4 regions of the Rhodococcus sp. P4_E4 genome follow, and region 1 is predicted to be linked to each of the others. Evidence: riboswitches for the same ligand, from Rfam matches in the RefSeq annotation. Region 1 holds a riboswitch; each other region holds the start of a gene.
What was found. Region 1 has a riboswitch for S-adenosylmethionine ahead of AC1DVN_RS03470 (bifunctional o-acetylhomoserine/o-acetylserine sulfhydrylase). Riboswitches for the same ligand answer to the same signal wherever they lie in the genome.
Positions count from the first base shown of each region.

Region 2: it holds a riboswitch for S-adenosylmethionine, as region 1 does, so the genes downstream of both, AC1DVN_RS00945 (LLM class flavin-dependent oxidoreductase) here and AC1DVN_RS03470 (bifunctional o-acetylhomoserine/o-acetylserine sulfhydrylase) in region 1, are expected to answer to the same signal.
Region 3: it holds a riboswitch for S-adenosylmethionine, as region 1 does, so the genes downstream of both, AC1DVN_RS26370 (LLM class flavin-dependent oxidoreductase) here and AC1DVN_RS03470 (bifunctional o-acetylhomoserine/o-acetylserine sulfhydrylase) in region 1, are expected to answer to the same signal.
Region 4: it holds a riboswitch for S-adenosylmethionine, as region 1 does, so the genes downstream of both, AC1DVN_RS16850 (amino acid ABC transporter permease) here and AC1DVN_RS03470 (bifunctional o-acetylhomoserine/o-acetylserine sulfhydrylase) in region 1, are expected to answer to the same signal.

Region 1 is NZ_JBFUJB010000002.1:106,381-113,972, reverse strand. Features, by position in the region: gene AC1DVN_RS03480 (DEAD/DEAH box helicase) at 1-82, opposite strand, end outside; gene metX (homoserine O-acetyltransferase MetX) at 252-1,388, opposite strand; gene AC1DVN_RS03470 (bifunctional o-acetylhomoserine/o-acetylserine sulfhydrylase) at 1,385-2,710, opposite strand; SAM riboswitch class IV at 2,854-2,994, opposite strand; gene AC1DVN_RS03465 (NADP-dependent isocitrate dehydrogenase) at 3,300-4,523, shown strand; gene AC1DVN_RS03460 (MFS transporter) at 4,653-5,861, shown strand; gene AC1DVN_RS03455 (exodeoxyribonuclease III) at 5,898-6,743, shown strand; gene AC1DVN_RS03450 (guanyl-specific ribonuclease) at 6,770-7,303, shown strand; gene AC1DVN_RS03445 (barstar family protein) at 7,303-7,592, shown strand, end outside.
Region 2 is NZ_JBFUJB010000001.1:203,999-211,590, forward strand. Features, by position in the region: gene AC1DVN_RS00935 (MFS transporter) at 1-238, opposite strand, end outside; gene AC1DVN_RS00940 (NtaA/DmoA family FMN-dependent monooxygenase) at 308-1,702, opposite strand; gene AC1DVN_RS00945 (LLM class flavin-dependent oxidoreductase) at 1,732-2,811, opposite strand; SAM riboswitch class I at 2,816-2,911, opposite strand; gene AC1DVN_RS00950 (ABC transporter substrate-binding protein) at 3,091-4,719, opposite strand; tRNA gene AC1DVN_RS00955 (tRNA-Phe) at 4,961-5,037, opposite strand; tRNA gene AC1DVN_RS00960 (tRNA-Asp) at 5,108-5,181, opposite strand; tRNA gene AC1DVN_RS00965 (tRNA-Glu) at 5,317-5,389, opposite strand; gene AC1DVN_RS00970 (TetR family transcriptional regulator) at 5,501-6,154, opposite strand; gene AC1DVN_RS00975 (MarR family winged helix-turn-helix transcriptional regulator) at 6,560-7,051, shown strand; gene AC1DVN_RS00980 (MFS transporter) at 7,048-7,592, shown strand, end outside.
Region 3 is NZ_JBFUJB010000026.1:5,655-13,246, forward strand. Features, by position in the region: gene AC1DVN_RS26345 (DEAD/DEAH box helicase) at 1-52, opposite strand, end outside; gene AC1DVN_RS26350 (alpha/beta hydrolase) at 164-1,282, shown strand; gene AC1DVN_RS26355 (excalibur calcium-binding domain-containing protein) at 1,335-1,694, opposite strand; gene AC1DVN_RS26360 (dicarboxylate/amino acid:cation symporter) at 1,777-3,129, opposite strand; gene AC1DVN_RS26365 (phosphodiesterase) at 3,469-4,374, shown strand; SAM riboswitch class IV at 4,453-4,566, shown strand; gene AC1DVN_RS26370 (LLM class flavin-dependent oxidoreductase) at 4,549-5,895, shown strand; gene AC1DVN_RS26375 (NtaA/DmoA family FMN-dependent monooxygenase) at 5,916-7,283, shown strand; gene AC1DVN_RS26380 (stealth family protein) at 7,335-7,592, opposite strand, start outside.
Region 4 is NZ_JBFUJB010000015.1:24,970-32,561, forward strand. Features, by position in the region: gene AC1DVN_RS16825 (signal peptidase I) at 1-204, opposite strand, end outside; gene AC1DVN_RS16830 (hypothetical protein) at 201-767, opposite strand; gene AC1DVN_RS16835 (alternate-type signal peptide domain-containing protein) at 772-1,329, opposite strand; gene AC1DVN_RS16840 (HAD-IIA family hydrolase) at 1,617-2,432, opposite strand; gene AC1DVN_RS16845 (sulfite exporter TauE/SafE family protein) at 2,470-3,237, opposite strand; SAM riboswitch class I at 3,437-3,531, shown strand; gene AC1DVN_RS16850 (amino acid ABC transporter permease) at 3,723-4,697, shown strand; gene AC1DVN_RS16855 (amino acid ABC transporter ATP-binding protein) at 4,694-5,479, shown strand; gene AC1DVN_RS16860 (ABC transporter substrate-binding protein) at 5,514-6,485, shown strand; gene AC1DVN_RS16865 (FAD-dependent oxidoreductase) at 6,496-7,592, shown strand, end outside.

The DNA.
Region 1 (7,592 bases):
AGGTGCCAGGCGACCCGGTCGGCATCCCCAGCACCGACAGTCGCGCTGCCGGGTCTGTATCACCCCAGAACGCAAAGGACATGTGCTCGGGAATGTACGTAGCCTGCAGGCGCGTCGAGCATGGCTGATTCACGTTCGCCGATGCTAGCCGCGCCGGCTCAGGGACGCCAATGAAAATGTCGAGAAAACCTGCAGATCAGCTGTGGTTTTCCCGACATTGACGGATCCTGAAATTGTGCCTCTGTGCGGGATCAGCGGGCCGTGCGTGCGAACTCCATCGTTCGGCGAAGCAGTCCGGCGACAGCGTCCGCCTCCGTCAGGAAGCCGTCATGGCCGTCTCTGGACTTGAGAATCTCGAGGCCCGTGCACGTCGAAATGCCGTCCGCGATCTCCTCCTGCAAACGAAGGGGATACAGCCGATCCGAGTCCACGCCGCCCACGACGACCGGCGCCGTGATCGATGCCAACGCCGCTGCAACGCCGCCGCGTCCACGACCGATGTCGTGCCGGTTCATGGCCTCGGTCAGGAGGACGTACGTGCTCGGGTCGAAGCGGTCGACCAGCTTGTCTGCCTGATGTTCCAGGTAACTCTGGACGGCGTATCGTCCACCGTTCCAAGGATTTTCGTCGTTCTGGGCGGAGTTCTCGAAGCGCGCATCGAGTTCGGACTCGGTGCGGTACGTCAGGTGCGCGATGCGACGGGCGATCCCGAGTCCGGCGCGAGGTGCCCGCCCCGTTCCGTGGTAGTCACCGCCCTGCCAATCCGGATCGGAGACGATGGCAGCGATCTGCGTCGTCTGGGTGCCGATCTGATCTGCAGTGGCCCGTGAACCGGTTGCGAGAACCAACGCGGAGCGAATGCTGTCCGGGTAGGAAACTGCCCATTCAAGGGTGCGCATCCCGCCCATGGATCCGCCGACTACCGAGGCCAACTGGTCGATCCCGAGGAGATCGACGAGCTTCTTCTCCGCCGCGATCTGATCCCGGATGGAGATCTCCGGGAACCTGCTGCCCCACGGCTTGCCGTCGTCGGCCAGCGAACTAGGACCGGTCGTGCCGCGACAACCACCGAGGACATTTGTTGCGATGACGCACCATTCGCCGGTGTCGATCGGTTCGCCCGGCCCAACCATCCCGTTCCACCAGCCGGGGGAGGGCTGATTTGCGGAGATCGGTCCGGTGACGTGTGAGTCTCCGGTCAGTGCGTGCTCGACGAGTACGACGTTGTCGCGGTTCGGGGACAGCTCACCCCACCGCTGAACGGCGAGCGAAACCGAGGGGAGTACCGCGCCGCTCTCGAGTTCCAGGGCGCCGATGTCGACGAACCCCACCTGGCCGTCGGGCGGGGGAAGGAGGTCGATCCTGGGCTCCAATTCGTTCACGGTCACGAGTTTGCCACCGCAGCCAGGCCGACGGTGATATCGGCGAGGATGTCGTCGATTCCTTCGATACCGACCGCGAGGCGGACGAGTCCGGGCGTGACACCGGAGGCGAACTGCTCTTCGGGGGTGAGCTGCGAGTGTGTCGTCGAGGCGGGGTGGATGACGAGTGAGCGAACGTCACCGATGTTGGCGACGTGGCTGTGCAGCGTCAGGGCGTTGACGAACGTCTTGCCCGCATCGATACCTCCGGGCAGCTCGAAGGTGACGATGGCGCCGGTTCCCTTGGGTGTCAGCTGCTTTCCGCGTTCGAACCATGGCGAGGTGGGGAGTCCCGCGTAGGAAACGGAGGCCACCTCGCCGTGGCCGTCGAGGAATTCGGCGACCTTCTGGGCATTGGACACGTGGCGCTCGATGCGCAGGCTCAAGGTTTCGATGCCCTGCGCGATGAGGAACGCGTTGAACGGCGCCACGGCGGAGCCGAGATCGCGCAGCAGTTGGACGCGCGCCTTGAGTGCAAATGCCGGCGCGCCGAGGTCTGCGAAGGTGACGCCGTGATAGCTGGGATCAGGCGTCGTGAAGTTCGTGTGGCGACCCTGCGTCCAGTCGAAGGTGCCGCCGTCGACGATCACGCCGGCGATCGCGGTGCCGTGTCCGCCAAGGTATTTGGTGGCGGAGTGAACGACGATGTCGGCGCCGTGTTCGAGTGGGCGGAGCAGGTACGGCGTCGCGACTGTGTTGTCCACGATCAACGGAAGACCGTTCTCGTGGGCCAGCGACGAGATGCCGGGGAGGTCGAGGATGTGGTTCTTGGGATTAGCGATCGTCTCGCCGTAGAACGCCTTCGTGTTCGGGCGAATGGCTTCGCGCCACTGCTCGAGATCGTCGGGATCCTCGACGAAGGTGACTTCGATGCCCAGCTTGCGAAGGGTGTAATGCAAGAGGTTGTACGTGCCGCCGTACAGGTACGGGCTCGAGACGATGTGGTCGCCGGCTTCGGCAATGTTGAGGATCGCGATGGTTTCGGCAGCCTGACCCGAGGAGAGGAGGAGTGCGGCGACTCCGCCTTCGAGGGCGGCGATGCGCTGCTCGACGGCGTCCTGTGTGGGATTCATGATCCGCGTGTAGATGTTGCCAGGCTCGGCGAGGCCGAACAGTGCCGCAGCGTGATCGGTGCTGTCGAAAACGTAGCTGGTGGTCTGGTAGATCGGCAGAGCGCGCGCATTGGTGGCGGTGTCCGCTGTCTGCCCGGCGTGCACCTGCTTGGTCTCGAACGACCAGTTCGCGGTCGGATCAGAAGTTGCTGCGCCGTCGGCTGTGTTGTCGGTCATGATTTGTTCACTCCAGTGGTCTGACGGATAGATGTCGGACGGGGGCGAAGGATCGCCGCCCCGTGCTGGGGTCTATCTACAAGTGCGACACATACTGAGTTACCTCCGTGGGGCTCGGCCCGGTCTGGGGTCCGTCCCTGTCGGACCCGCGCTTGTCACCCGAATTGCGGTGGAACTGCGTGAGCAGATCCACGTCGGGAAACCTGGTCATCACCCGGGGCACCCCACCGCGGTTGGAGGGTTGCCGTCCAGCGAGCCGGGGCTTGACGCTGGCACTCATGACCAAGTCGGATTCTACCGGGAAGTGAGCGCAGTCCTGACGCGGGGCGAATTGTGAGCCGCAACCGCACGCGAGACAGAGCGACGCAGCCCACTAGCAGGCAAAAGTTACTCGCGAGTAGAGACCGATGGGTGGACCTGCCGGTTGCGGCCTCACGGGTTAGCAGTACGCTTGTCTTGTTTGGGACTCATCTCCCGAGATCAGTCCACACCGTCTAGGTTTGATAATCGAACCGTTCGCGGACCCACTCACAAAGTGTGACCGCAACCGTGTAACCAGGGAAACTTCCTAGGAGGACGCGAAGCACCCATGTCCAAAATCAAGGTTGAGGGCACCGTCGTCGAACTCGACGGCGATGAGATGACGCGCATTATCTGGCAGTTCATCAAAGACAAGTTGATCCATCCGTATCTCGATGTGAACCTCGAGTACTACGACCTCGGTATCGAGTACCGCGACGAGACCGACGACCAGGTCACCATCGACGCAGCGCACGCGATCCAGAAGCACGGCGTCGGCGTCAAATGCGCCACGATCACGCCGGACGAGGCACGTGTCGAGGAATTCGGTCTCAAGAAGATGTGGCGTTCCCCGAACGGAACGATCCGCAACATTCTCGGCGGCACGATCTTCCGCGCACCGATCATCATCTCCAACGTTCCGCGACTCGTTCCGGGCTGGACCAAGCCGATCATCATCGGCCGTCACGCATTCGGCGACCAGTACCGCGCCACAGACTTCAAGGTCCCCGGCCCCGGCAAGGTGATGATCACCTACACGCCTGAGGACGGCAGCGCACCGATCGAGCACGAACTGGTCAACTTCCCCGAAGAGGGCGGCGTCGTCCAGGGGCAGTACAACTTCACCACGTCCATCCGTGACTTCGCTCGCGCGTCGCTCACCTACGGACTGCAGCAGAACTACCCGGTGTACCTGTCCACCAAGAACACCATTCTCAAGGCGTACGACGGTGCCTTCAAGGACATCTTCCAGCACGTCTACGAGACCGAGTTCAAGGCTGAGTTCGATGCCGCAGGTCTGACCTACGAGCACCGCCTCATCGACGACATGGTCGCTTCCGCACTCAAGTGGGAGGGTGGATACGTCTGGGCATGCAAGAACTACGACGGCGACGTCCAGTCCGACACCGTGGCCCAGGGCTTCGGCTCGCTCGGCCTCATGACGTCGGTTCTGCTGACACCGGACGGAAGGACCTGTGAGGCAGAGGCTGCTCACGGCACCGTGACGCGTCACTACCGTCAGCACCAGCAGGGCAAGCCCACCTCGACCAACCCGATCGCGTCCATCTTCGCGTGGACCCGCGGACTCGAGCATCGTGGCAAGCTCGACAGCACCCCTGAGGTCATCGGCTTCGCGCAGGCGCTCGAAGACGTTGTCATCAAGACCGTCGAAAGCGGCCAGATGACCAAGGACCTCTCGATGCTGGTCGGCGGCGATCAGGGCTACCTGACCACCGAGGAGTTCCTCGGTGCACTCGACGTGAACCTGCAGAAGGCCATGGCCGCGAAGTAGATTCACTGTTTCACCTTCTGATGGGACGTCCGGGAAACCGGGCGTCCCATTTGTGTTCGCGGTCTCACGTGAGTGAACTCACCCGCTCTCACTTGGAAGTTCAACCAGGTGTGAGACCACAATTGATCAGTGACTTCGTCTACCCTCTCCCGTTCTGACACCTCGACACCCGGGGTTCGTTCCGCCAGAGGTCCGGCGATGCTCGCTCTTGCCCTCGGCGGTTTCGGTATCGGCACAACCGAGTTCGTCGCCATGGGATTGCTCCCGGAAATGGCATCCGGGCTCGGCGTCTCGGAACCCATCGCGGGTCACGTGATCTCGGCGTACGCGCTCGGGGTTGTCGTCGGTGCTCCGCTGATCGCTGCTCTCACCGCACGGGTACCGCGCCGCACCCTGTTGATCGCACTCATGGTCGCATTCACCGTCGGCAATGCCGCTTCGGTCTTTGCGCCCTCGTACACGACGCTGATGATGGCTCGATTCGTCGCTGGATTGCCGCACGGCGCGTACTTCGGAGTCGCCGCACTGGTCGCCGCTCATTTGGCCGAACCAGGCAAACGCGCGAAGGCCGTGGCGATGGTGATGATGGGTCTGTCCGTGGCCAATGTGATCGGGGTGCCGGTCGCGGCCTGGATCGGCCAGGCACTCGGCTGGCGCAGCGCCTTCGCCTTGGTGGCTGTGATCGGGGTGGCAACGGTTGCTTCGCTGTTCGTCTGGATTCCGCGGTTGGACGGTATGCCGGTGACGAATCCGATCACCGAACTCGGGGCACTGGGCCGCGTTCAGGTGTGGATGACCCTGATCGTGGGAATGGTCGGATTCGGCGGGATGTTCGCCGTCTACACCTACATCAGTACGACGCTCACCGACGTGTCCGGTCTCGGTGCTTCGTTCATTCCTCTGGCGCTCATGCTGTACGGACTGGGCATGGTGGCCGGCAACTTCGTCGGTGGATACCTCGCGGATCGCGCACTGATGAAGGGTTTGTTCCTGTCGATGGGATCCCTCGTGGTGATCCTCGCGGTCTTCGTGATCGCCGTGCGCAATCCGTACACGGCGCTTGTCTTCGTCTTCCTCATCGGGCTTGCCGGGTCCTCGATGGTTCCTGGCCTTCAAACACGGTTGATGGATGTCGCCGAGGATGCTCAGACCTTGGCGGCGTCTCTCAATCACGCCGCGCTGAACATCGCCAATGCCTTCGGAGCGTGGATCGGCGGCGTCGTCATCGCTGCCGGTTACGGGTATACCGCACCGGCAGCGGTTGGGTCGTTGCTTGCCGTCGCGGGTCTCGTCGTGCTGGCGGTTGCGGTGATTCTGCAGCGTAGGGCCGTGCGCTGACCTGGGCGCCCATCCGCGTCGGTGGAATCGGCTACGGTGCTTGCCGTGCCACAAACTGCTGACTCCCACATTCTTGCGCCCCACACCATCACGTCCGTGAACGTTAACGGCGTTCGAGCAGCTGCCCGCAAGGGCATGCTCGACTGGCTGGAGAAGACGTCGGCGGATTTCATCTGCCTTCAGGAAACGCGTGCGTCGGACGATCAGCTTCGCGAGACTCTCGAACCAGCGCTCGGCAACGGATGGTTCCTCGTCTCCGCCGAGCCGTCCGCGAAGGGACGCAACGGAGTCGCTGTGCTTTCACGCACGGAACCTGACGCGGTGCGGATCGGTCACGGCGACGACGAGTTTCTCGACGCCGGTCGATACATCGAAGCCGACTTCGCGGATCTGACCGTCGCGAGCCTGTACCTGCCCTCCGGTGAGGCGCTCACGCCGAAGCAGGAGGAGAAGGAGCGGTTCATGGCGTCCTTCGCAGTTCACCTCGCCTCCACCGCTGCGGCGGCCGAGGCTGCCGATCGTCACGTGGTGGTCAGCGGCGATTGGAACATCGCGCACACCGAACTCGACCTCAAGAACTGGAAGACCAACAAGAAGTCTTCGGGATTCCTCCCCGAGGAGCGCGCCTGGATGGATCTGCTGTTCGCCGAAGATTCCGCGTGGGTCGATGTCTTCCGCACCCTCCATCCGGGTGTCGACGGTCCGTACTCGTGGTGGTCGTACCGCGGCAAGGCATTCGACAACGATTCGGGTTGGCGTATCGACTACCAGGTTGCCACCCGCGGATACGCCGAGCGGGCCAAGGTTGCGCTCGTGGAACGCGCTGAGTCCTACGACCTCCGTTGGTCGGATCACGCACCTGTCACTGTCTCGTACCGGTAGGAGCGCTCGTGTCTGAAGGTCTGAAAATGCCGAGCGCAAAGACGCGCAACGCCATCATCACCGTCGTGGTGGCTGTGGTGGCGCTCGTACTGGCGGTAACCCTTTCTTCACGTGACTCCGACAGTTCGGCGTCGTCGGTTACGAAGTCCTCGAGTTCCCAGTCCTCGACTGTTCAAGCCAAGCCGGGTGCTACCACCAAGGCCGCGCCGTCGAGTTCCGTGCCCTCGAGCTCCGCGCCCTCCAGCTCCGCCGTCAAGACAACGCAGCAGACGAACAGCGATGCGCCGGCGCGCGTTCTCGCCACGCTCGTGGAGATCGACGCCGGGCGGTGGCCGGATTCCGCCAATGCGCCGGGCACCAAGGGCGGCATCACCTTCCGCAACAGCGAAGGGCGTCTGCCCGCTGTCGGTGCCGGTGGCGGACGTGTCGTCTATCAGGAATGGGACGTCAACGCGAAGAAAAACGGCCAAGGTCGTGATGCCGAGCGAATCGTCACCGGTAACGACGGTTCGGCGTGGTACACCCTCGATCACTACGACACGTTTGTGAGGATTCGCTGATGTCGGACTCGTCTACGGTCAGCGTGGCGCAGTGGCTGGATCCGTCTTCCGATGTGGCTTCGGTGGCCCTGCAGGGCGACCCGGCCGTTGCGGATGATCTTGCACGTGAACTCCGTGGCGAGAATTTTGTCGTTCGGGTGGTTCGCGGAGAGAACATGCGAACAACGGCGCAGGTCTTCGACGAGTTCGCGGCAGCCTTCCAGTTTCCGTCCCACTTCGGGCGCAACAAAGACGCTTTCGACGATGTCATGCGCGATCTCGACGGCGTACTCGGACTTGGCGCCGGATA
Region 2 (7,592 bases), on a different contig from region 1:
GGATTCCCATCACAGCGAAAATGCTCAGCCCCGCCAAGAACAAGCGTCGACGCCCGACGACGTCACCGAGTCGGCCCGCCGGCACAAGGGCCAAGCCGAAAGTCAGCGAATAGCTCGCAAGGATCCACTGCACCTCGGAGGTCGACGCGCCCAGCGACGCCCGGATCGACGGAACCCCGATTCCGAGCACCGCCGAATCGAGAAGAGTGGTGAAGCCCGCGGCTACGCAGACGATGATCTCCCAGCGGACGGCCGAATCGAGCTTGGTGGATTCGGCCGCCGCTGTGACCGTGTGGGACAGGACCCGTTACCCCGCAGCTTCAGACGCGGCCCGACGCGTGAGCGGCGGTCGCAACCCCAAGTGCTCTCGCAGCGTCGACGTGGAGTACTCGGTGCGGTACGCCCCACGCTCCTGCAGTTCCGGGATCAACCAGTCGACGATCTCGTCGAGCCCGGTCGGCACCAGGTACGGCGAGATGTTGAAGCCGTCCGAAGCTCCGTTGCGCACCCAATGGACCAACTGATCTGCGACCTGCCCCGGGGTGCCCGCAAAACCCGAACGCTGCGAGGTCTCGATGGCGACCTGACGTAGCGACAGGTTCTTTGCCTCGGCGAGAGCCCGCCATTCACGTGCAATCGCAATGGGGTCGTTGCCGTCTCGCGCGGAACCGCGCGTCTCGGACACCGGGCGCGCAACCGGATCTTCCTCCGGTAGTGGACCGTCCGGGTCTCGGTCGGAAAGGTCCTTCCCCCACACCAATCCGACGAGGGACAGTGCGGTTTGGCCGGTGAACTGACCTTCGAGGACCCACCGCGCCTTCTCCTCGACCTCGGACTCGTTCTCCGCCAACACGATCTGCGTGCTGGGCAGGATCTTGACGTCGTCCTCCGGTCGCCCGACGCTACGCAACCGAGCCCGAATGTCGTCGGCGAAATCGAGCGCGCCGTCGAAATGCGTCCCGTGTCGCGAGAAGATGACGTCGGCGTGCGTCGCCGCGAAATCGCGTCCAGTCGGCGAATCGCCCGCTTGAAAGATGACCGGATGTCCCTGTCTGCTGCGGGGAAGCGTCGGCGTCACGGTGATGTCGAACTGCGAAGTCTGGCGGCGTACGTCGCTCACGGCTCCCGGAGTCGACCAGTTCTCGGACGTGCGAGAGTCCGAGATCGCGTCGTCGGCCCACGAATCCCACAGTGCCCGCGCGGTTTCGATGAACTGCCCGGCACGCTCGTAGCGCAGGGCGTGGTCGAGGAAACCACCGCGACGGAAATTCTCTCCCGTCCAAGCGTTGTCGGTGGTCACCGCGTTCCAGCCGGCCCGTCCGTCGGAAAGTAGATCGAGGCCGGAGAGTCGACGGGCGAGGTCGGCCGGTTCGTTGTATGTGGTGTTCTGTGTCGCGACCAACCCGATCTTGTCGGTGATACCGGCGAGGGCGGCCAACTGTGCAATAGCGTCGGGGCGGCCGGCGATATCCAGATCGAGAATCTTGCCGTTCTGCTCGCGAAGGCGAAGGCCCTCACCGAGGAAGAAGGCGTCGAACAGACCTCGCTCGGCGGTGAGTACCAAGCGCCGAAACGTCTCGAAGTCGATCTGGGATCCGCTCGAGGAATCGGACCAGATGGTGGTGTGGTTGACCCCTTGGAAGAAGACGCCGAAGTGAACGTGAGCGTCGGGTCGAGGTACGGCGGAGCGTGATGCAGTCATAGCCGAAATGTCCTTAGTGCGAAGTCAAGTCAGGAGGAGTGGACGAATCGATTTGCGGGCCGCTGCAGGCCGAGGTTGCCCCTCAGAGTCGATCCCGGAACCGGGCGTCGCGTCAACCCGGACTTCGACAGCGCCGGAAGAACGAATTTGGCCAGCACCGGAAGGTCCTCGTCGATCACGAGAGCGTGGAAATGAACACCGTCGAGGTGTCCGGCCAATTCCTTCAGAACCACGGCCGCTTCCCCCGGATCTGCAGCCAGGAGCAGTCGGCCAGTGACGACGGCATTCCCGTGCGAGTTCAGCTCGATCAACCGCTGCGCCGCAGACAGATTCGGCGTATCGAATGCCGCATCGACCTCGGCGACCACCAATGACGCGCCCTCATCGCGCGCCTTGGCAGCCGACTGTGCAATGGCCTCCACCGAATCACCGGAAACGAGAACAACATCGGCCTGGTGTGGTTCGATGTCGCCGTAGCGGCCGAACACCACCAACTGGCCTTGCGGCGGCCGCGGAACGATTGACGGCCCCTTCACCGAGAAGGTGTCGCCCTCGAAATTGACGTAATGCAGACGATCACGCTCGAGGAAACGCCCACTGAGATAGTCACGGACGACGGCGTCGTCCTCCCACGAATCCCAGAGATCTGTCACGACGGTAACCGAATCCCGCTGCTCCTGCTGACGCGCCGATTCCGTCGTTACCGGAGCCCTCCCCCACGCCCTCGCCGCGGCATCGTCTTCGACCGGAACAGCAAGCCAGCCGCCACGCCCACGCGAGGAGTAGTCCAATGTCGCCAATTGCGAAGAGGTGTGGAACGGTTCGGCGTACGTGGTCCCGACGACGGGGACCAGTCCGATCGTGCTGGTCGTCGCCGCCACGTATGACGCCCTGGAGACGGCATCGATGCGGCCGACAACGTCACCACTCGGAGGGAGGATGGAATCGTCGAACGTCGCGAAGGTGAAGCCCGCATTCTCGGCAGCCGCGACGCGATCGCGCACGGCCTTACCCGTGAGCAACTGATCCGGGCGATGTGAGCTTCGGCGCCAGGCAGCGGGGTGAGTGCCCTCGCCGTCCAGTTCGATACCCACGGCAAATACAGTCATGCGTCCTCCATCGGTCCTGGCGGTAGCACCCACACTGCGCAAACGAAGCGGGTTGCTGCGGCATCATCGAGCCAGGTCTCTCAGCCACTCTGGATGGTGGATGCAATCTATGCGGGCGACGCTAAACAAGTCAAATCACGATCGGCGAATCATATTGACCAACAACATATTTCAATTCAATCATCCTGATCGAAAGGGTTGCGCAACGCTAGCCGACGTAGACACCAAAGAGCCCCGCCCGACTCGCGTCGGACGGGGCTCTCGGTGTGCGCTGGAACGCTACTTCGCGCCCATCCATGCCTGATCGAACAGCATGATGCCGGTTGCAGTCGGAACCACACCGTGCACGTTCTTCTGCCAAGCCCAGAACGACGTGAGCCCGCCGATCGGCGCCGACGGAACCGTCTCGTTCCACAGCGTCTGAATCTTGCCGATGATCGCCAGGGTCGACGAATTATCCTTGGCTTGTTGTAGATCTGCGATCAGCTGATCCATCGCCGGGTTCGCATATCCAGCAGTATTCGCCATCGAGGTGCTGTTGGTCGTGGAGAACAATCCGAGATCGAGAATCGACTCGTACATTCCGATGCCCGCGTGCGCCAGGTCGAAATCGTGCTTGACGTAGACGTTCTGCACGATGTCGCCGGCGTTGTTGGCCAAGATCAAGTTCACCTCGAACCCGACGGCCTGCAACAGTGACTGCACGGCGAGGCCGATCGCGTGGTCCTTGGGCTCACTGAGCACGACGTAGTCGAGCGCGCCGTCGTATCCGTCTGCCTTCGCCTGATTCAGAAGCTCCTTGGCCTTTTCGGGGTCGTAGGCAATACCCGGTGTGTCTACGTGCCATTGCGACGTCGGACCGAACAACTCCGAGCCAGGCAGTCCCTCACCGTTTTCCACGCGCTGATCGATCAACGTGGTGTCCAGCGCGTAGCCGATAGCCTGGCGAACGCGAACATCCGAGCCCGGTCGGCCTTCACGATTGTTGACAATCTCGGCACTACCGGCGTTGAGCACGTCGATGTAGCCGGGGTAACCAGCGGACTTGGCGGAATTGATCGCCGAAGTAAGGCCGCGAATGTAGGCAACATCGAGCTGACCACTGTTCAATGATTCGAGATTGGCCTGCGGACCGTTGAGTGCAACCATCCGCAGTTTGTCCAGCTTGGGAGCGCCGCCGTAGTAGGACGGGTTGGCCTTGAAGATTCGCTCGACGCTCGGCGTGAAGAGATCTTCGGTAAAGGGTCCGGCACCCACCGCGGTGAACTTGTCGCCTTGCTGCGAACTCGGGGCGACGATCATCCCGTGCCCGAGAGCGAGCATCGACGGAAAGCGCATCCACGGCGTCTTCAGCTTGAAGTCGACCGTCGTGGGACCGCTTGCCTGCGCCGATTCCACCGAAGCCAGCCACAACTCGGCGCCATTGCCCTTGCCCGCGTTGTACCGATCGATGCTTGCAATCACGGCGTTGGCGTCGAGCGCGGAACCGTCGCTGAACTTCACACCGTCGCGAAGTTTCAACGTCCACGTGCTTCCGTCGTCGCTGGTATCGAGCGATTCAGCCAACTTGGGCTCGAACTCGCCGCTCGCAGTGTCGTAACTCATCAGGACGTCGTACACCGCAGCGAAGGCCTCACCGCCGGAACCGCCGCGCGCTGCCGTCTTGGTCGGGTCGAGTGAGGGAACGAGCACCTGCACGCCGTACGTCATGGTCCCGCCGGCGACCGCGTCGCCCGGGTCCGGTTGCTCGTTGACCATGCCGGTCACGACGTCCCCCGACGTGTTCGTCGTATCGGTCCCGCTGTCGTCACCGTTGCTCGCGCAGCCCACCAACAGAACCCCGGTACCGAGCAACGCGACGGCGACCCGGCTGACTTTCCCGATGCGCCAAGATCTCGAGTGCGACACGGAGATTCCACCTCACTTCCAGTAGACGCAGCCACGGATCGGCCGCAATCGGCTAATAGTGATGTCCTCCGTGGAGTGACGCCCAGCACGTTCCCGGTGACCGGAAATATTCACGGAGACAAAGGATGCGCACAACTGAGATGATCGGGCCGAGTGGTTGACGGCGACTGACATCCGAACACGAAAAAGCTCCAACCTTATGTTCGAAGAACATGAGATTGGAGCTTGTCGATAAGAATTATGGTGGCCAGGGCCGGGATCGAACCGGCGACCTTCCGCTTTTCAGGCGGACGCTCGTACCAACTGAGCTACCTGGCCGGACGGCACCCGAACCGAATGCCTATCGCATTGCTTTGTTCTCAACCAATTGATTGAGAACAAAGCTTTGCGACCCTGACGGGACTCGAACCCGCGACCTCCGCCGTGACAGGGCGGCGCGCTAACCAACTGCGCCACAGGGCCTTGCTTTTTCCTTGCTGTGAAACCGTACTACATCTTCGAGCCGCTCCCAAACCACTGTCCTGGCCTGGCATTTGTGCATCTCAAAGCGTGTCGTGCGGGTCAAACCATACTGCATCGTTTCGCTTTCGCAAAACGTACCCCCTACGGGATTCGAACCCGCGCTACCGCCTTGAAAGGGCGGCGTCCTAGGCCGCTAGACGAAGGGGGCCCGCCGGATCTCTCCGAACTAGTACCCCAACGGCGTTCCGTTGGGAGCTTGGATAGCTTATGGCACAGCGTTCGGAAATCACAAATCGCCTGGTCATGGGCGAAAAGTGGACTATTCCGCGTCGGGGAACTCGACTTGCGGCCAGCCGTCGCGATGAAACTTCTCCAACCACTCCGGTGTGGCCATGGCTTCGAGCACCACTTCGAGGGACTCCTCGAACCACACACCCAGATCCCCACTCGAGGCAATCAGGTCCGCCATGTACCGCTGGCCGGCAAGGCTCGCTGCCAGTACGCGCGTGAATTTCTCCGGGTCCACGTCTTCGCGGAGCAAACCGTCGTCCTTGGCGCGCAATGCCAACTCGTAGGCGGTCTTTCCCCAGACCTGCCCGCCACCAGATTGCACATCCTTGTAGAACTCCGGCTCGATGATCAGCCGGAATTCCGCCTGCACGATTACCTCGGCACGGAAGACCTCGGCAATGTCGAGCACGAGCCCGTGCAATGCGACGAATGGATCGAGGTCTGTTCTCTTGGCCCAACGATCAGTGATTCCAGTGAAGGTTTCGATAGCCGAGGTCAGAACCGCTCGCGCCAACTCTTCCTTGGACTGGAAATGGAAATACATGGCGCCTTTGGTGGCGCGGGAGCCCTCGAGGATCGTGTTCACCGACGCAGCTGCATAGCCGCGCTTGGCGAATTCGACTGCAGCCGCTTCGACCAGGGCGGCGCGGGTACGCCGCGCACGCTCTTGTTGACGTGCCATTTACGGTGTTGTGCCTCTCGCAGAGTTGGTACGCAGAATCGCCGTGATCGGCGCCTGTCATCCCCCGAAACCTCACAATATCCCCTCCAACACACCCTACGTAAGGACTAGAGCGATACCCGCCAAAAGTACTAGAGGCAATCGGCTGTTCGGGGGACAACAACCGACTTTATGCCCAAAAGACACCAAGTGGTATGGTTTTGGCCGCTCGGGTGCGCCGCAGGGGGTGCGCATCCGAGCTTTTTCGTGTCCGAGATTCCGATAATCCGACCTCGCAGACGGAACTGCTTCGCCGACGGATGAACGGCAATCCCAAGGTTTTAAACAACTAATGCGATTGTTTATTCCCCAGTTTTTGTCGAAACCGTGCTAGCAGCATCGAAATAACACAGTTAGACTGTCTAAATGAACGATGGCGAGGGTCGCAGCAAGACTCGGGACGAGATCGACGTACTTTGGGACGATCTGGGTGCCTTCGTCCGGCGTCTCCGCACCAAACGCCACGACCACAAACTCACGCCGAGCCAGATCCAAGCTCTCGGCCACCTCGACCGACAAGGTCCGTTGACCGCAAAAGAGTTGGCGAAATTCGAGCGCGTCACACCGCAATCCATCGCAAAGACCGTGGCCGCGCTCGAGGAACAGGGCATGGTGACGCGAAGGGCGGATCCATCGGACGGCCGCGCGGCCTTGGTCACGATGACCGAACTAGGCACGTCGACCCTTCACGAAGACCGAACGAAACGCACGCAGTGGCTGGCCGAGGTCATCGACGCCGAGTGCACCGAAGCCGAGCGTGACTTGCTTCTGATCGCCGGCCGAATCCTGCGCAGACTAGGCCAGGGCGCGTCCCCAGCATCGACATCGATATCAGAGGAGTCACTGATGAACCCGTGACCGCCGTCGTCGAAACGTCGACACCCCAAGCCTCCGTTCCCCTGAAACTGAGTCTTGCTCTCGGTTCGGGAACCGTTCTTCAGGCACTGAACTCGTCGATGATTGCGGTGGCAATCGTCCCGATCGCCACATACTTCGGTTCCAGTTCGGGCACAGCGTGGGTCATCTCGGCTCTCTACATCGCGACTGCAGTCACGGCACCGGCGGCGGGGCGACTCGGATCGATCCTCGGCGCCAAACGCGTCTATCTGGCGGGATTGGGTCTGATCGCTGCCGGATCGATCCTCGGCTCGCTCGCCCCGTCACTGGGTTGGCTTATCGCGGCGCGAATTCTGCTCGGAATCGGCACGGCGACACAGTATCCGAACGCGATGACCGTCATCCGCGAATACGCTGACCGCCACCGGGCTCAAACCCGTTCAGCTATAGCAACACTCACCATTTGCGCTCAATCGGTCGTCGCGCTGGGGCCTACTCTCGGCGGGTTGCTGGTCGGCACACTCGGTTGGCAGTCGATCATGTGGGTGAACCTCCCGCTTGT
Region 3 (7,592 bases), on a different contig from region 1:
CGACAGCGCGAATTCGGTCGAGGTCGAGGGCCCTGACTGAATCCGGTTGCACGGGGCCAGCCTAGTGGCGGCGACCGACAGATCTTGTCGTGGTCGTTTGTCCAAGAAAGTCCGAACTGCACGGTATGTTCACGGAAACATCATTGACTGGTTTGGGAGTTTCATGAGGACTGAGCGGCGTGCGTGGATCCGATCTGCGCGCACAGGTGCGGTGTGTTTGGCCGTTTGTGCACTTTCTTTGCAGTTGGGCGGACTGTCGACGGCAGCGCCGAGTTCCGGGAGCTCGGGAAGCTCGGGAAGTCTGGGCAGCGTCGAGGGCAGCGTGAGTTCGGGGTCGACGATCCCAGGACCGCTTCAGGAGGATCCGGGCCCCAAGCCGGAGCTGCGCGACGACATCGTCGTCCCGGCCATCGTCGGCGAGAAGGTGACCGCACCGCAGGCAGTCAGGCTGACGGTGGCGTCGCCTGCACTTCGACGCGAGGTCGGCGTCGAGATCTTGCTACCCGCGGACAATTCGGTTCCGCGCCCAGCGCTGTACATGCTCGAGGGCGTCGACGCCGGAGAGAAGAGCAGCGGATGGATGACGATCGGCGGCGCCCCGGCGTTCTTCGCCGACAAGAACGTCAACGTCGTGATGCTCAACGGTGGGATCGCGAGCCTGTACTCGGACTGGGAGAATCCGGATCCGCGGCTGGGACTGCACAAGTGGGAAACCTTCATCACCGAGGAGTTGCCACCGCTGATCGACGCGCGACTCAAGACCAACGGAATCAACGCGATTGCCGGCAATTCCATGGGCGCAATGGGTGCAATGATGCTCGCCCAACGCTTTCCGGACATGTATCGCGGCGTTGCCGTGTTCAGCGGCTGTTATTCCACGATGGATCCGCTCGGCCGAACTGCCGTCCAGGCCACGATTTCTTCTCGAAGCGGAGATCCGGCCAACATCTGGGGTGTGCCAGGGGGCCCGGAGTGGGAGGCACATGATTCGTTGATCAACGCAGAGAAGTTGCGTGGCAAGGAAATCTACGTGTCGACGGCAAATGGTCGTCCTGGATCTGACGAGACGCTGCAGACTCCGGAACTACTCGAGCGTCTGGTGATCGGCGGCGGCATCGAGGTTGCTGCGCATGCCTGCACCAAGATGTTCGACGCGCGGTTGCAGGAGCTGAAGATTCCGGCGCAGGTAGATTACGAGCCGAACGGCACACACGCGTGGGCATATTGGCGTGAACGACTACCCAAGGCGTGGCCGACTTTGTCCCGGGCGTTGGGCGTCTGACGGTTCGACAACAGTGCTCGGGTTGTGGGTGCACCACAACCCGAGCGTTGGATCACTCGCAGGCGATGCCGTCGTTGTCCCGGTCGAGATGCGGGGCATATCCGTTCTGGCCCCGGTACAACGGAGCTGCGCCGGCGTTACGCACGGCAGTGCAGTTCTGGTAATACCGCGCCGGTGCGGGAGTGTTCTGCGGCGCCGGCTGGTTCTGGGGCGCTTGCGGAGCGGGCGGTGCAGGCGGTGCGAAGACCGGGGGAAGGAACGGCTGGACTGCGTCGGCAGAGCCAGTCGGAATCATGCGTGCGATCTCGATCGGTAGGAAATCGAAAACCGTGGATGCCTGAGCGGCGGGTGCGGCAACCAGAGTGATTGCGGCGCAACCTGCGATGCTGAATGCCAGACGGCGGAGCTTCATGTGACCTCGTGTTCAAATGGGCAGCCCTTCCACTTCTGAGGGCTGTGCCGGCTGAGCATACTGGTCATAACGACCAAATGGTTTATTTCGGTAAGGGTGAAACCTGGGGTGAAAAGCAGCGTCCCCGCACCGTGTTGCTCGGGTGTGCGACGATGACCGGAACCAGAGCCTGGCCGGTGACGTTGACTGCGGTACGGCCCATGTCGACGATCGGTTCGACTGCGAGGAGCAGTCCGACGCCGGCCAGGGGAAGACCCAGGGTGGAGAGTGTGAGTGTGAGCATGACTGTCGCACCCGTAGTTCCGGCCGTTGCTGCCGAGCCGATGACCGAAACGACGACGATCAGCAGGTAATCGGTGAAGGTCAGCGGAACGTCGTAGAAGCCGGCGACGAAGATTGCCGCGATCGCGGGATAGATTGCGGCGCAACCGTCCATCTTCGTGGTGGCACCGAGCGGAACGGCGAACGAGGCGTACTCACGCGGAACACCGAGGTTGCGTTCGGTGACGCGTTCGGTCAGCGGCAGGGTGCCGATCGACGAGCGCGAGACGAATCCGAGCTGAGTTGCGGGCCAGACACCGGAGAAGAAGCTTCGAACCGAGAGACCGTGTGCGGCAATCAGGATGGGGTAGACCACGAAGAAGACAATGGCCAGACCGATGTAGATGGCTGCGGTGAAGACGCCCAGCGAGCCGATCGCATCCCAGCCGTAGGTGGCGACAGCGTTGGCGATCAGCGCGGCGGTGCCGATCGGGGCGAGGCGGATGATCCACCACAGGACCTTCTGGACGATCGCGAGCAGCGAAGCGTTGAACTCGAGGAACGGCGCAGCCTTGGGACCGATCTTGAGTGCAGCAATGCCGATTGCGCCGGCGATGACGAGCAGCTGCAGGACGTTGAAGCTCAGCGATGTAGTCGCCACGCCTTCGGCGACGGAAGTCTTTGCACCCAACCCCAGGAAGTTGTTCGGAACCAGTCCGGTGATGAACGCCCACCAGGAGCCGGAGCTCTTGGGTTCCTTCGCTGCTTCGGCGGCGACGTCGGTCCGTGAACCGGGATCGGTGATCAGGCCGACGACGATGCCGATGATCACAGCAATGAAAGCGGTGATCGCGAACCAGAGCAAGGTCTGCACGGCCAGGCGAGCTGCATTGGCGACCTGGCGCAGGTTGGCGATGGAGCTGACAATGGCGGTGAACACCAGCGGGATCACCGCAACGGTGAGCAGCTTGACGTAACTCGAACCGATGGTCTGTACGGTGCCGACCAACCAGTTGACGTTGCCGTCGGCTGCATCAGGCATTGCCCGGGCGACGAGACCGATGATGACACCGAGTACGAGACCGGCGACGATCTGCGGTCCGAATGCCGTCGCCCAGGACGGAAAACGGGACGTGGACTTTTCCGGCACGCCGGTGGAGGTGGAGCTGGGCATGACTATGCCTTTCGAAAATCAAGGGAGCGAAACGCAGCGCGGCACCAGAGGCCGGGCAGATTCGAAGAAATGTTTCCTGGTACGCGTCAGGTCAGAGCGAGCGCGTACACATTGCGCTCGCCTGCAGGCGAAGGTCGACGTAACGCCGACTGGTCAGGAACAACACTGTCCACACACTACTCGCAGCTTCAACTACTCGATCCCGAGGGTCGCCGCGGGAGTTCGCTTCGTGTTCGTCGGGCGTGCCCCGATCAGTCACTGTTGGTCGGTTGACTAGTCTCGACGATCAGTAGGTGCCGCACCGGCGCCTAAGCGTCGGCAAGCGGAAGCGAGAGACCGATGAGCGTTCGGAATGCCGAGTACCCGCGTCCGAAGCATTTCCTGGTGCACCTCAGTGACACGCATCTGGTGGCTCAGGGGGAGTTGTACGACGCCGTGGATGCGTCGACGAGATTGCGGGAAGTGCTCAGCGGGATCGTGGCCTCGGGCGCACGCCCGGATGCACTGATATTCACCGGCGACCTGACCGACCAGGGACACCCCGACGCATACGCGGAATTGAAAGCCATCGTGGAACCCGTGGCGGCCGAGATCGATGCGCAGGTCATCTGGGCGATGGGCAACCACGACGACCGCTCTACTTTCAGGTCTCTGCTGTTGGGCGAGGACGCCACCGATCATCCCGTCGACAACGTCTACGACCTTGACGGACTGCGGGTGATCACCCTGGATTCGTCGGTTCCCGGTCACCACTACGGTGAGATCTCGGATCGTCAATTGGATTGGCTACGCTCAGAATTGGCGGCGCCCGCGCCCGACGGAACAATTCTGGCGCTGCATCATCCGCCGGTTCCGTGCATTCAGGATCTCGCGGTTCTGGTGGAGTTGCGCGATCAGTCCCGGTTGGCAAACGTCTTGCGTGGCAGCGACGTCCGGGCGATTCTTGCCGGGCACCTGCACTATTCGACGACGGCGACGTTCGCCGGCATTCCGGTGTCCGTGGCGTCGTCGACGTGTTACACCCAGGACTTGAACGTGGAAGTCGGTGGTCAGCGTGGTCGTGACGGGGCTCAGGGGTGCAACCTGGTGCACGTCTACGACGAGACAATTGTTCATTCGGTCGTTCCACTCGGCGCGCACGTGACGGTCGGTGAGCCTGTCGACGCGGCTGAGGGTGCCCGGAGGCTCAGTGCTGCCGGCATTCGAATCCTCGAGAGCGAAAAGGCGGCACGCTCGATCATCTGAGGTGGCAGGCGGTTTCCGGCACCCCCGCGCAGTTCTGGGCGATTGCCGGGCGGTCGCGTACTCACTACCGTCGAGGTAGGTGCAGAGCTCCAGCAACAAGGACCGGCTAGCTGGACGGCAACCCTTCATGCCGATGGGGTGCCCCGGAATCACACCTGGCGATACGCGCGGTGCGTGTCGCAAGCGGCAGTCGCCACGAGAACCGTCAGTCGGGTGCTGACGGTTTCTGCGGTCGGCACTGTGCGCTCCCGAGTAGTTCTCGAACAGGAGTATGCGCCGATGACCTCCACCCCCTCTTCTCATCTTGCTCCGTTGCATCTCGCCGTAGCGCTGGACGGTGCCGGTTGGCACCCAGCGGCCTGGCGAGAGCCGCACTCGCGCCCGAGTGAGCTGTTCAGCGCGTCGTATTGGACTGACGTGGTGACGACCGCCGAGCGTGGTCTGCTCGATTTCGTCACCATCGAGGACAGTCTCTCGGTGCCGGCCAACCCACTCGAGCCCGTCGACGACGCGGTTGATCGGGTGCGTGCTCGGCTCGACGCACATCTCGTGGCCGCCCGACTGGCACCGATCACGAGCAACATCGGCTTGATCCCGACCATCACCACCATTCACACCGAGCCGTTCCACGTGTCCAAAGCCGTTGCCACGCTTGATTACACCTCGCGCGGTCGCGCCGGATGGCAGGTGAAGGTTTCGGCGTCGGAATCCGAGGCAGCACAGTTCGGGCGTCGCGACATCCCCGCGCTCACCGATGCCGACCGTCAGTCGATCGTTTCAGGCGTCCTCCCGGACTTCGTGCGCGACCTGTTCGACGAAGCTGCGGAGGCGGCTGACGTAATCCGGCGACTCTGGGACAGCTGGGAGGACGGCGCCGAGATCCGCGACGTGGAGCAGCGCCGGTTCATCGACCGAGACAAGTTGCACTACATCGACTTCGAGGGAAAGTACCTCTCGGTCCGTGGACCGTCGGTGACTCCGCGCCCGCCGCAGGGGCATCCCGTCGTTACCGCGTTGGCACATCAGCGGGTCGCGTACGAGCTGGCGGCGCGGACGGCCGATCTGGTGTTCGTGACGCCGTTCGACGACGAGCAGGTCACGGCAATCCTGGGTGACGTGCGAGCAGCCGAAGAACACGTGCAGCGCACCGGCGAACCTCTTCGGGTCTTCACCGACATCGTCGTCTTCTTCGATACGCCGGAAGAAACCGGAAAGGAACGGCTCGCTCGTCTCGACGCGCAGGCCGGCACCGAATACCGTTCGGACGCGCTGACCTTCACCGGCTCTGCTGCGGAGTTGGCGGATCTCCTGCTCCGGTGGCAGCAGTTGGGAATCGACGGCTTCCGGTTGCGGCCGGGCGTCCTCGTGGACGACCTCGACGCCATCGCCGGTGAGCTGGTGCCTGAATTGCAGCGACGCAACGTATTCCGCACCGAATATCCGCAGACGAATCTTCGCGGACTCCTTGGTCTACCCATCGACGTTCCCAACCGCTACGCCGCCGGCACTCCGGCCGCCTGACAGACGAGGAATAGATTTTCATGAGTTCTCAGAAGCGTAAGCAGGTCATCCTGGGTGCCTACCTCGGCGGCGTCAACCATCACACTGCATGGTGGGATCCGCAGGCGGGCAGCCAGATAGAGTTCGATTCTTTCGAGCACACCGCTCGAACCGCCGAGCGTGGGAAGTTCGACTTCTTCTTCCTCGCCGAAGGCCTCGCCCTTCGTGAGCGTGCGGGACAGATTTTCGACCAAGACATCATCGGTAGGCCAGACACCTTCACGGTCCTTGCGTCGTTGGCGGCAGTAACCGAACACCTCGGATTGGCCGGCACCATCAACGCCACGTTCAACGAGCCTTACGAACTGGCCCGCCAATTCGCGACGCTCGATCAGTTGTCCGGAGGGCGTGCCGCCTGGAACGTCGTCACCTCGTTCGACGCATTCACCGGCCAGAACTTTCGCCGCGGCGGATACCTCGACCGCGCGCAACGATACGAGCGTGCGGAGGAGACCGTAGCGCTGGTGCGTGAACTGTGGGATTCGTGGCGAAGCGACGACATCGTGGCCGACAAGGCATCAGGGCGCTTTCTCGCGAGACCGGATGCCGGTGAATTCGCTTTTCATGGATCGCATTTCGACGTGAACGGCCGATTCACAGTGCCGCGTAGCCCGCAAGGGCGCCCGGTTATTCTGCAGGCCGGGGTGTCGCCGCAGGGGCGCGATTTTGCTGCCGGCAATGCCGACGCGATCTTCTCACCGTACGGTCAGTTGCCCGAGGCGGCCGATTTCTATCGCGATATCAAAGCACGTGCCGTCGCGGCCGGACGTGACCCGGGCGACATCAAGATCCTGCCGTCGGCGAGTTTTGTTCTCGGCACCTCGGAGGCAGATGCGATCGAGAAATACCGAGAGATTCGCGACCAGCAGGTCACCGGCCAGACCGCTTTGGTTCTGCTCGAACAGATCTGGAATCTCGATCTGTCGAAGTACGACCCCGAAGGACCACTACCCGACATCGCTCCGGATCCCGAGGCTCCGCCGATCATCCAGGGCCGCGCCTTCATTCACCAAGATCGTTTCGCGACCGTCGCAAAACTGCGCGCGGTAGCCGAGAGCAAGAAGTTGAATCTGCGCGAAGTGGTGATCGATCAGTTCGAGCGTGGACCGATCGTCGGTACACCGCAGCAGGTTGCCGAGAAAATAGATTCGTTTGTCAGCAACGACGGTTCGGACGGATTCATCCTCGGGTCGCACCTCGTGCCGACTGGCCTCGACGAGTTCGTCGACGACGTGGTGCCGCTGCTGCAGGATCGAGGTGTTCTCCGCAGTGACTACGAAGGAACGACGTTGCGTGACAATCTCGGACTGCCCATCCCGGTGCAGCGGGAGCGTGCGACAGCACGCTGATCGACCGAAGTAGCAAGGGCCCAGCCGAAATCGGCTGGGCCCTTGTTTCGTCTAGGCTTCCCAGGGCGCCGGGATGGGGTAGTAGCTCTCCAGGAACTCCGTGATCTTGCGTGTGCGAAGTTCCAGATCGATCTCCGGAGCGCTGCCGTCGTTGAGGCAGAAGAAGTCCATGGAGCGCTTGGCGAGCAGTGAGTCCATGTCGCGCAAACCGGCTTTGACCGTCGTATCGACGTATTTGACGGCGGCGGACTTCTGCACCACCGACCGTCCACTCATGAGCGTGTAGTAGTGGTACAGCGAATTGGTCAC
Region 4 (7,592 bases), on a different contig from region 1:
GACGACGACCAGTGATCCAGGGTTGTACGTCGGGCGCATCGAACCGGTCAGAATCGTGAAGCGCTGCGCTCCCGCGAAGAAGGGGATGACAATGGTTGCGACGATGACTGCCGAAATCGCCAGCAGCAGTGTCCAACTGACGATAGAGGTGACCCACCACAGAGGGCCGGTACGTTCACCGCGTTTGGTCGAGTGTTTCGTCATGCCGCCCCTGCCTGGAACGTGAAGGTGGCGTTGGTCGTCTGACCGGAAACCGCACCAACACCCACCGTGAGCCGCAGACACAGGATGTAGGTGCCACCGGCTGCGAGCGGAGTCGGCATGTACGCGGGGGAAACCGGGTACTGCAGCGATGCATTCATCGATCCGGACGTCACTGGGGTTACTGCCGGAGCCGCGGTGTTGACGCCGGCCGGGCAGGCGCCTTCGTTGGCGACTCCGTACGTGGTCAACGTGAATCCCGGAAGTGCGCTCGTCGACTGCATTCGCCACTGCAGAGGATCAGACCCCGAATTCTTGACGGTGAGCGGAGCTTGCACCGTGTTTCCCGGGACCACAGGCGTCGTGGCCGTCGTCAAATTCGCCAGGGTGTACGCCGCACTGGTTCCGGCCGATGTACCAACGGTGAGGTTGACGCTTGCAGCGGTTGCGGTCCCACCACTCGCGCTCGCCGAATCGGACCACAGCGCGAGCGACTGCTGTGACGATGCGAACACCGCTACAGCAGCCACCGCGACTGCGATCGCTCCCCAGACCTTTTTCCTCATGAAATTACGGAGCCGGAGTCAGCGCTGTCTGAGTGACGACCAGCTTCATCGCCGCCAAGTTCAGCGACTGATTCTGCGCGACCTGGTTGGCCACCTCGGTGAAGTTCAGACGGACTCCGACGTGCACGATCGTGCCGTTCTGTACCTTGGTGATCTGTGAAATCGGGTTGCCACCAGCGTCCTTGATGGTCGTAACCGGCTGTACAGCGGCGGCAAGTTCGGCGCTGTTGGCACCTGGAACGATGCCGGCCGTATCAGCGGTCAGAACAGCCGCGAGACGATCGCCCACTGCGGTCACTGTGACGTCGCAGGTGTATTCGATGCTCTCGGTGGTGACGATGCGGTAAGCCGAGATGTTGGTGATCGCGGTCTTCGTCGGATTGAGGGAGTTCCAACCGCCGCCGACCGGTGCGCAGGCGCTCAGGTCGAGTGCACCGGAAGTGACGGGTCCGCCGCCACTGACGTCGGCCGAGTCGCTCCACACAGCGAGCGAGCCCGCACCGCCGAGGAGGAGGGCGCCGGCCGCCGCAGCAGCGATCGCGCCCTTGGTCTGCTTCTTCATGAAAATCTCATTTCATGTCTGGGACCCGAAATGGGTCGTTCAGACATGAGTATCAGCCACGGCAAACGATTCGTTACTACTTTTTCTCAAATTTCTTTTTGGACTGCGATCCACCTATTGTCGGGGGTGTATTCGCCTCTGACCTGCGAATAACTATCAGTACGCAATCTTCCTTCGAAAGAAACCGCTTGTTTGTCCAGCTGGACAAAGTGGACGAGTCGGATCCTGGCAAATCTAGTGTTTTTTACCAGTTAATTACCGACTCGCGGTTTTGTTTTGCAATTGAATCAATTGTTTGCGGTGCTACGGAATGGATCGGTTGTCATTCCTACAAGATCGGCGACCGACTCGAGAACGACTGTGGGTCGGTACGGGAAGAGCTCCACCGACGCGCGGGTCGAGATCCCGGTCATCACCAGAATCGTCTGCAGTCCGGCTTCGAGGCCACAGACGATGTCGGTGTCCATCCGGTCGCCGATCATCAACGTGTTGGCCGAATGGGCGCCGATGGACCGCAGGGCAGAGCGCATCATCAAGGCGTTGGGCTTGCCGACGTAGTAGGGATCGCGTCCGGTTGCCTTGGTGATGAGAGCCGCGACCGAGCCGGTGGCCGGCAGCGAGCCGTCACGCGACGGCCCAGTGGCGTCGGGGTTGGTGGCGATGAACCGCGAACCACGCTCGACCAGTCGAATCGCGGTGGTGATCGCCTCGAACGAGTACGTGCGCGTCTCGCCGAGTACGACGTAGTCGGGGTCACTGTCCGTCAGGACGTAACCGATGTCGTGCAGGGCAGTGGTCAGGCCCGATTCGCCGACCACGTAGGCGCTGCCGCCTGGCCGCTGGTTGGCCAGGAACGTCGCGGTAGCGAGCGCTGACGTCCAGATCGACTTCTCCGGGATGTCGAGTCCCGAATTGAGCAAGCGTGCTCGCAGGTCACGCGGGGTTCGGATGGAGTTGTTGGTGAGCACCATGTACGGGATGTCGTTCGACGCCAGCTCTGCCAGGAACGTGTCCGCTCCAGGTATCAAGTGCTCCTCGTGGACGAGAACCCCGTCCATGTCCATGAGGTAGGTCCAACCGGTCTGATCTTCTGTACTGGTCATGACTCCAGTATGTGCGGGTGCCGCCCGATGTGGGCGATCAAGCGAGAAGGCGCCACAGCCCGATCAGGCCGACGACGACAATCGTGTAGCGCAATGCAGTGGGGGACAGGCGTCGTCCGTAGCGGGCGCCCAGGACGCCACCGCCGAGCGAGCCGACAGCGATCAAACCGGCTGCTGCCCAATTGATCTGATCGAACGCCAGAGTGATGTACATCCCCGCTGCAACGATGTTGACGAGCAGTGAGAGCAGGTTCTTCGCGCCGTTCATGCGTTGGAGGGTTTCAGGGAGGATGGCACCCATCACACCGATGAGAAGGATGCCCTGCGCGGCAGTGAAGTATCCGCCGTAGATGCCGACCGCAAAGGTGCCGGCGGTCAGGAGCATCAGCCTCTTGGTGGACAGCGTCGTTTCTTCGGTGGAACGCTTCTTGGCCCACGCCTGGATGCGTGGTTGGAGGAGGACGAGCGCGAGGGCGAGGACCAACAGCACCGGAACGATGGTTTCGAACAGTTTCTCGGGTAGATGCATGAGCAACCAGGAACCGAGTAGTGCCCCGGCGAGTGACGCCGGAATCTGCCACTTCAGTCGATCCCACTGTCCGGACAGCTCGCGTCGGTAGCCCCAGGTGCCGGAAACTCCGCCGGCGACGAGCCCGACCGCGTTGGACATGGTCGCGGTCACGGGCGGCATGCCGAAGGCGACCAGCGTCGGGAACGTGATCAGCGTTCCACTGCCGACCACGGCGTTGATCGCGCCCGCACCGATGCCGGCCAGCAATATGAAGAAAGCGTCGAGTCCACTCACTCCGCAGACGGTACGGCAGAGGGAAAGTCGGTCCAGACGGCGGTCCCGGTCTTCGTTCGAACACTCTATTGAACACGTCGAACGCGGCTTCTGACACCGTTGAAATCAGTGCGATTCCAACCTGGTTGATCTTTCATTTCCCTTGCAGTGCAGGGAAATACAACATTTGACGACTAGACATTTCGGGTCTAGTCTTTGCTCACCATCCAGAGCGACCGAGAGACCTGGCTCGTCGACGTCGCAGCAACCCCCCGAGCGATCGGGAGCGGGTGCTACCGCCAGGACCGATGGAAGGCATCACATGGGTTCCACTTCGCACGCTCCGCACAGGCGCCGCCACATCGATCTGTGCCGCACCGCTTCGTGTCACTGTCGCTGACCGAACCGTCGTCTTCGCAACTCGAGCTCACCAACTCGAGACCACAGCTGCGTTCCCATTCCCCGAAAGGTCTATTCGTCATGTCCACTCCGTCAGGTAGCGCGCCGTGAGCGCGCCCACCGATGTCCGCCCCGAAAAGTCGGTGTCCGAGCCGCAACTTCCGGACTCGGAGCTTGTCGTTGCTCGCACCTGGCACCCGCTGCGCTGGGTGATCAGTGCGGTCGTGCTGGTACTGCTTGCTCAGTTCATCCACGGACTCGTCGTCAACCCCGGCTGGGACTGGCCGACCTTCGCGCAATACTTCACCGCGAAATCAGTGCTCGCCGCGCTGTGGATGACGATCAAACTGACGCTGTGGGGGACGATCCTCGGATTCGGTCTCGGTGTTTTCCTGGCACTCGGTCGGTTGTCGAAAAACCCGGTCCTGCAGGTGATCGCTTGGACCTACATCTGGGCCTTCCGCTCGATTCCACTCATCGTGCAGCTGCTCTTCTGGTTCAACATCACATACCTGTACCAGACGCTTTCTCTCGGAATACCTTTCGGGCCCGAGTTCTTCACCTTCCAGGTCAGCGGTGTGATCGGCGGATTCACCGCGGCGGTCATCGGTTTGGCGCTGCACCAGGCTGCATACTCGGCCGAGATCATCCGCTCCGGAATCATTTCGGTGGATCACGGCCAGATCGAAGCTGCTCACTCGCTCGGTATTCCGCGCAGTCGCCAGTTCTTCAAGATCGTTCTCCCGCAGGCAATGCGAGCGATCCTCCCCAATGCCGCCAACGAGGTCATCGGACTCTTCAAGGGAACGTCGATCGTCTCCACCATGGCAATCGCCGAACTGTTCTACCAGGTGCAGGTCATCTTCGGCCGCAACGGACGAGTCGTGCCCCTGCTGATGGTCGCCACGATCTGGTACATCATCCTCACGACGTTGCTCTCGATCGGTCAGTACTACGTGGAGCGCCACTATGCACGAGGATCCGCCCGTGCGCTTCCGTTGACTCCGGTACAGAAGGCGCGCAAGAAGTTCGAAGAGATTCGAGATGCGCGTCTCGATATTCCGAGAGGTGCGACCCGATGACCGCAGAACTGGCCGAAGAGACGGTGTATGCCGTCGAAGCGCGCGGAATTCACAAGTCGTTCGGCACGCTGGAAGTACTTGCCGGCGTTGATCTCCTGGTCCGCAAGGGCGAAGTGACCGTCATTCTCGGTCCGTCTGGTTCCGGTAAGTCCACCTTGCTGCGCACCCTCAATCACCTCGAGAAGGTCGACCGCGGGACCGTGCGGATCGACGGAGAACTGATCGGGTACCGGCGCAAGGGAAACCGGCTCCACGAACTGCGTGACCGCGAGATCCTGAAACAGCGTTCGCACATCGGATTCGTGTTCCAGAACTTCAACCTGTTTCCGCACCTGACCGCGCTGGAAAACGTGGTGGAAGCGCCGCTCTCGGCCCAGAAGCGTGATCGTGACGAGGTGTACCGCGAGGCCCGCGCACTGCTCGAGCGAGTGGGAGTGGGGGACAAGGCGGACGAGTATCCCCGCCAACTCTCCGGTGGCCAGCAACAGCGCGTCGCGATAGCGCGAGCGCTGGCACTGCGGCCGGCGGTCATTCTCTTCGACGAGCCGACGTCGGCGCTCGACCCGGAACTGGTCGGCGAGGTTCTCGAGGTCCTCGCTCAGTTGGCCCGTGACGGCGCCACCTTGGTGATCGTCACACACGAGGTCGGATTTGCTCGGGAAGTGGCGGACACTGCGGTCTTCATGGACGGCGGCGTCATCGTCGAACAGGGCCCACCTTCGCAGGTGATCGACAATCCGGTCCACGAACGGACCAAAGCTTTTCTCTCCCGCGTCCTCTGACGCGACCCAGACTCATTCCCGGAAGGAAATATTGATGTTCTCCCCATCCCGTCGCGCGACTTTTCTGATCTCGGCTCTTGCCACAGTCGGACTGCTCAGCGCTGCGTGCAGCAGCGCGGACGCGGAGTCCGACGGCGCCCAGGTCACCGCTGCTGCGGGTTACAACCTCACTGCCGATCAGAACCGCATCACCACCGACAAAGTCGATTCCATTGCCGCCGAGCTACCTCAGGACATTCGCGATCGTGGCACGCTGCGCGTCACCGGTAGTGCCGGTGCCGCTCCGCCGCTCCGCTTCTACGCCGACGACGACACCACTCTCATCGGTTCCGAGACCGACTTCGCCTACCTGATCGGTGATGTTCTCGGTTTGAAGGTCGACCTGCAGACCGCAGACTGGGCACAGAACTTCGTCCGCATCGATTCCGGCGAGGCTGATGCATTCCTGTCCAATGTGACTGTGACGGAAGAGCGTAAAGAGAAGTACGACTTCGCCACCTACCGACTCGACACCCTGGCCTTCGAAGCCAAGAAGGGCTCCGGGATCTCCATCAAGGAACCCAAGGATGTCGCAGGCAAGAAGATCGCGGTAGGTTCCGGTACCAATCAGGAAGCGCTGCTGGTCAAATGGAGTGAGCAGAACGTCGCGGCCGGCCTGGCCCCCACCGACATCTCCTACTACCAGAACACCACCGACTACTACCTGCCGCTGCAGTCCGGCCGGATCGACGCCTACTTCGGACCGAACCCGTCGTCGCAGTTCCATGCCAAGCAGTCGGGTGAAACCGAAGTTGTCGGTGAGTTCTCCGGTGCAGGCGACACGCTGCAAGGCCAGATCGCGGTTCTGGTGAAGAAGGACAACGGGTTGATCAAGGCAATCAACGACGCGATCAACCACACGATCGAGAACGGCACGTACCAGCAGATCCTCGAGCGCTGGAACATCACGAATGAAGCCGTCGACACGTCCCTGATCAACCCGCCCGGCCTTCCGAAGACCAAGTGAGCTCTCGTCCATGAGTGAGATTCTCGATGCGATCGTCATCGGTGGAGGACTCGTCGGGTCCTCCACCGCCTGGCGGCTCGCGGCGCGCGGACGTAGCGTCGTTCAGCTGGAACAGTTCGGGCCGGGGCACAAGCACGGTGCGTCGCACGGTACTTCGCGCATCTACCGTCAGGCGTACGACAATCACCTGTACACCGGGTTGGCGGCCGACGCGCTGCCGCTGTGGCGGGAGTTGGAGACCACGACGGACATCGGGTTCCTGGAACTCACCGGTGCCGTTGATCACGGCCTGCCGCAGGCAGTGCAGTCCAAGGCGAAGATACTTCTCGAGGCGGGCATCAAGGGCGAGATCCTCACCCCTGCCGAGGCGTCCGCCCGTTGGCCGGGGCTGCGATTCGACACCACGGTGCTCCATCATCCCGATGCAGGCCGGTTGCACGCGGACCGCGCCGTGACCGCTCTGAAGGCGGGAGCGGTGTTTGCCGGCGCCGAGGTCCGTCACGATGTTCGGGTGTTGGCACTCGCGCGGGCGTCCTACGGCGTGGACGTGGTGACGGACAGTGGAACGCTCGCAGCTCGTCAGGTAGTGATCGCGGCCGGTGCGTGGACTGCGGATCTGATCGAAGACAGCGGTCTCGGCTCCGAGATCGTACTGCCGACACTGCGCACGACACAGGAACAACCGGCACACTTCGCACCGCTCGATCCCGGAGTCGAGTGGCCGAGTTTCGTTCACCACACCGGCGCAGAATTGGAGACCGCGGGGATCTACGGGCTTGGTTCCGAGGACGGGATCAAGATCGGCGAACACGCGACCGGGCCGGTGGTGACTCCGCAGACCCGTGACTACACCCCTGGTGTCGACGGAGAGCAGCGATTGGTGGAGTACGCCGAGTCGTGGTTGCCCGGTGTCGATTCCACCCGTGTCGAGTCGCTCACCTGCCTGTACACGAGCACGCCGGACAGTAACTTCGTCATCGACCGAGTCGGAGCCGTCACGGTGGCGGCGGGGTTCTCGGGGCATGGGTTCAAGTTCGGTCCGGCCTTGGGTGAACTTGTGGCGGACCTCGTCGACGGAACCACCCTCGCTCCGGAAGTTTTCAGGCT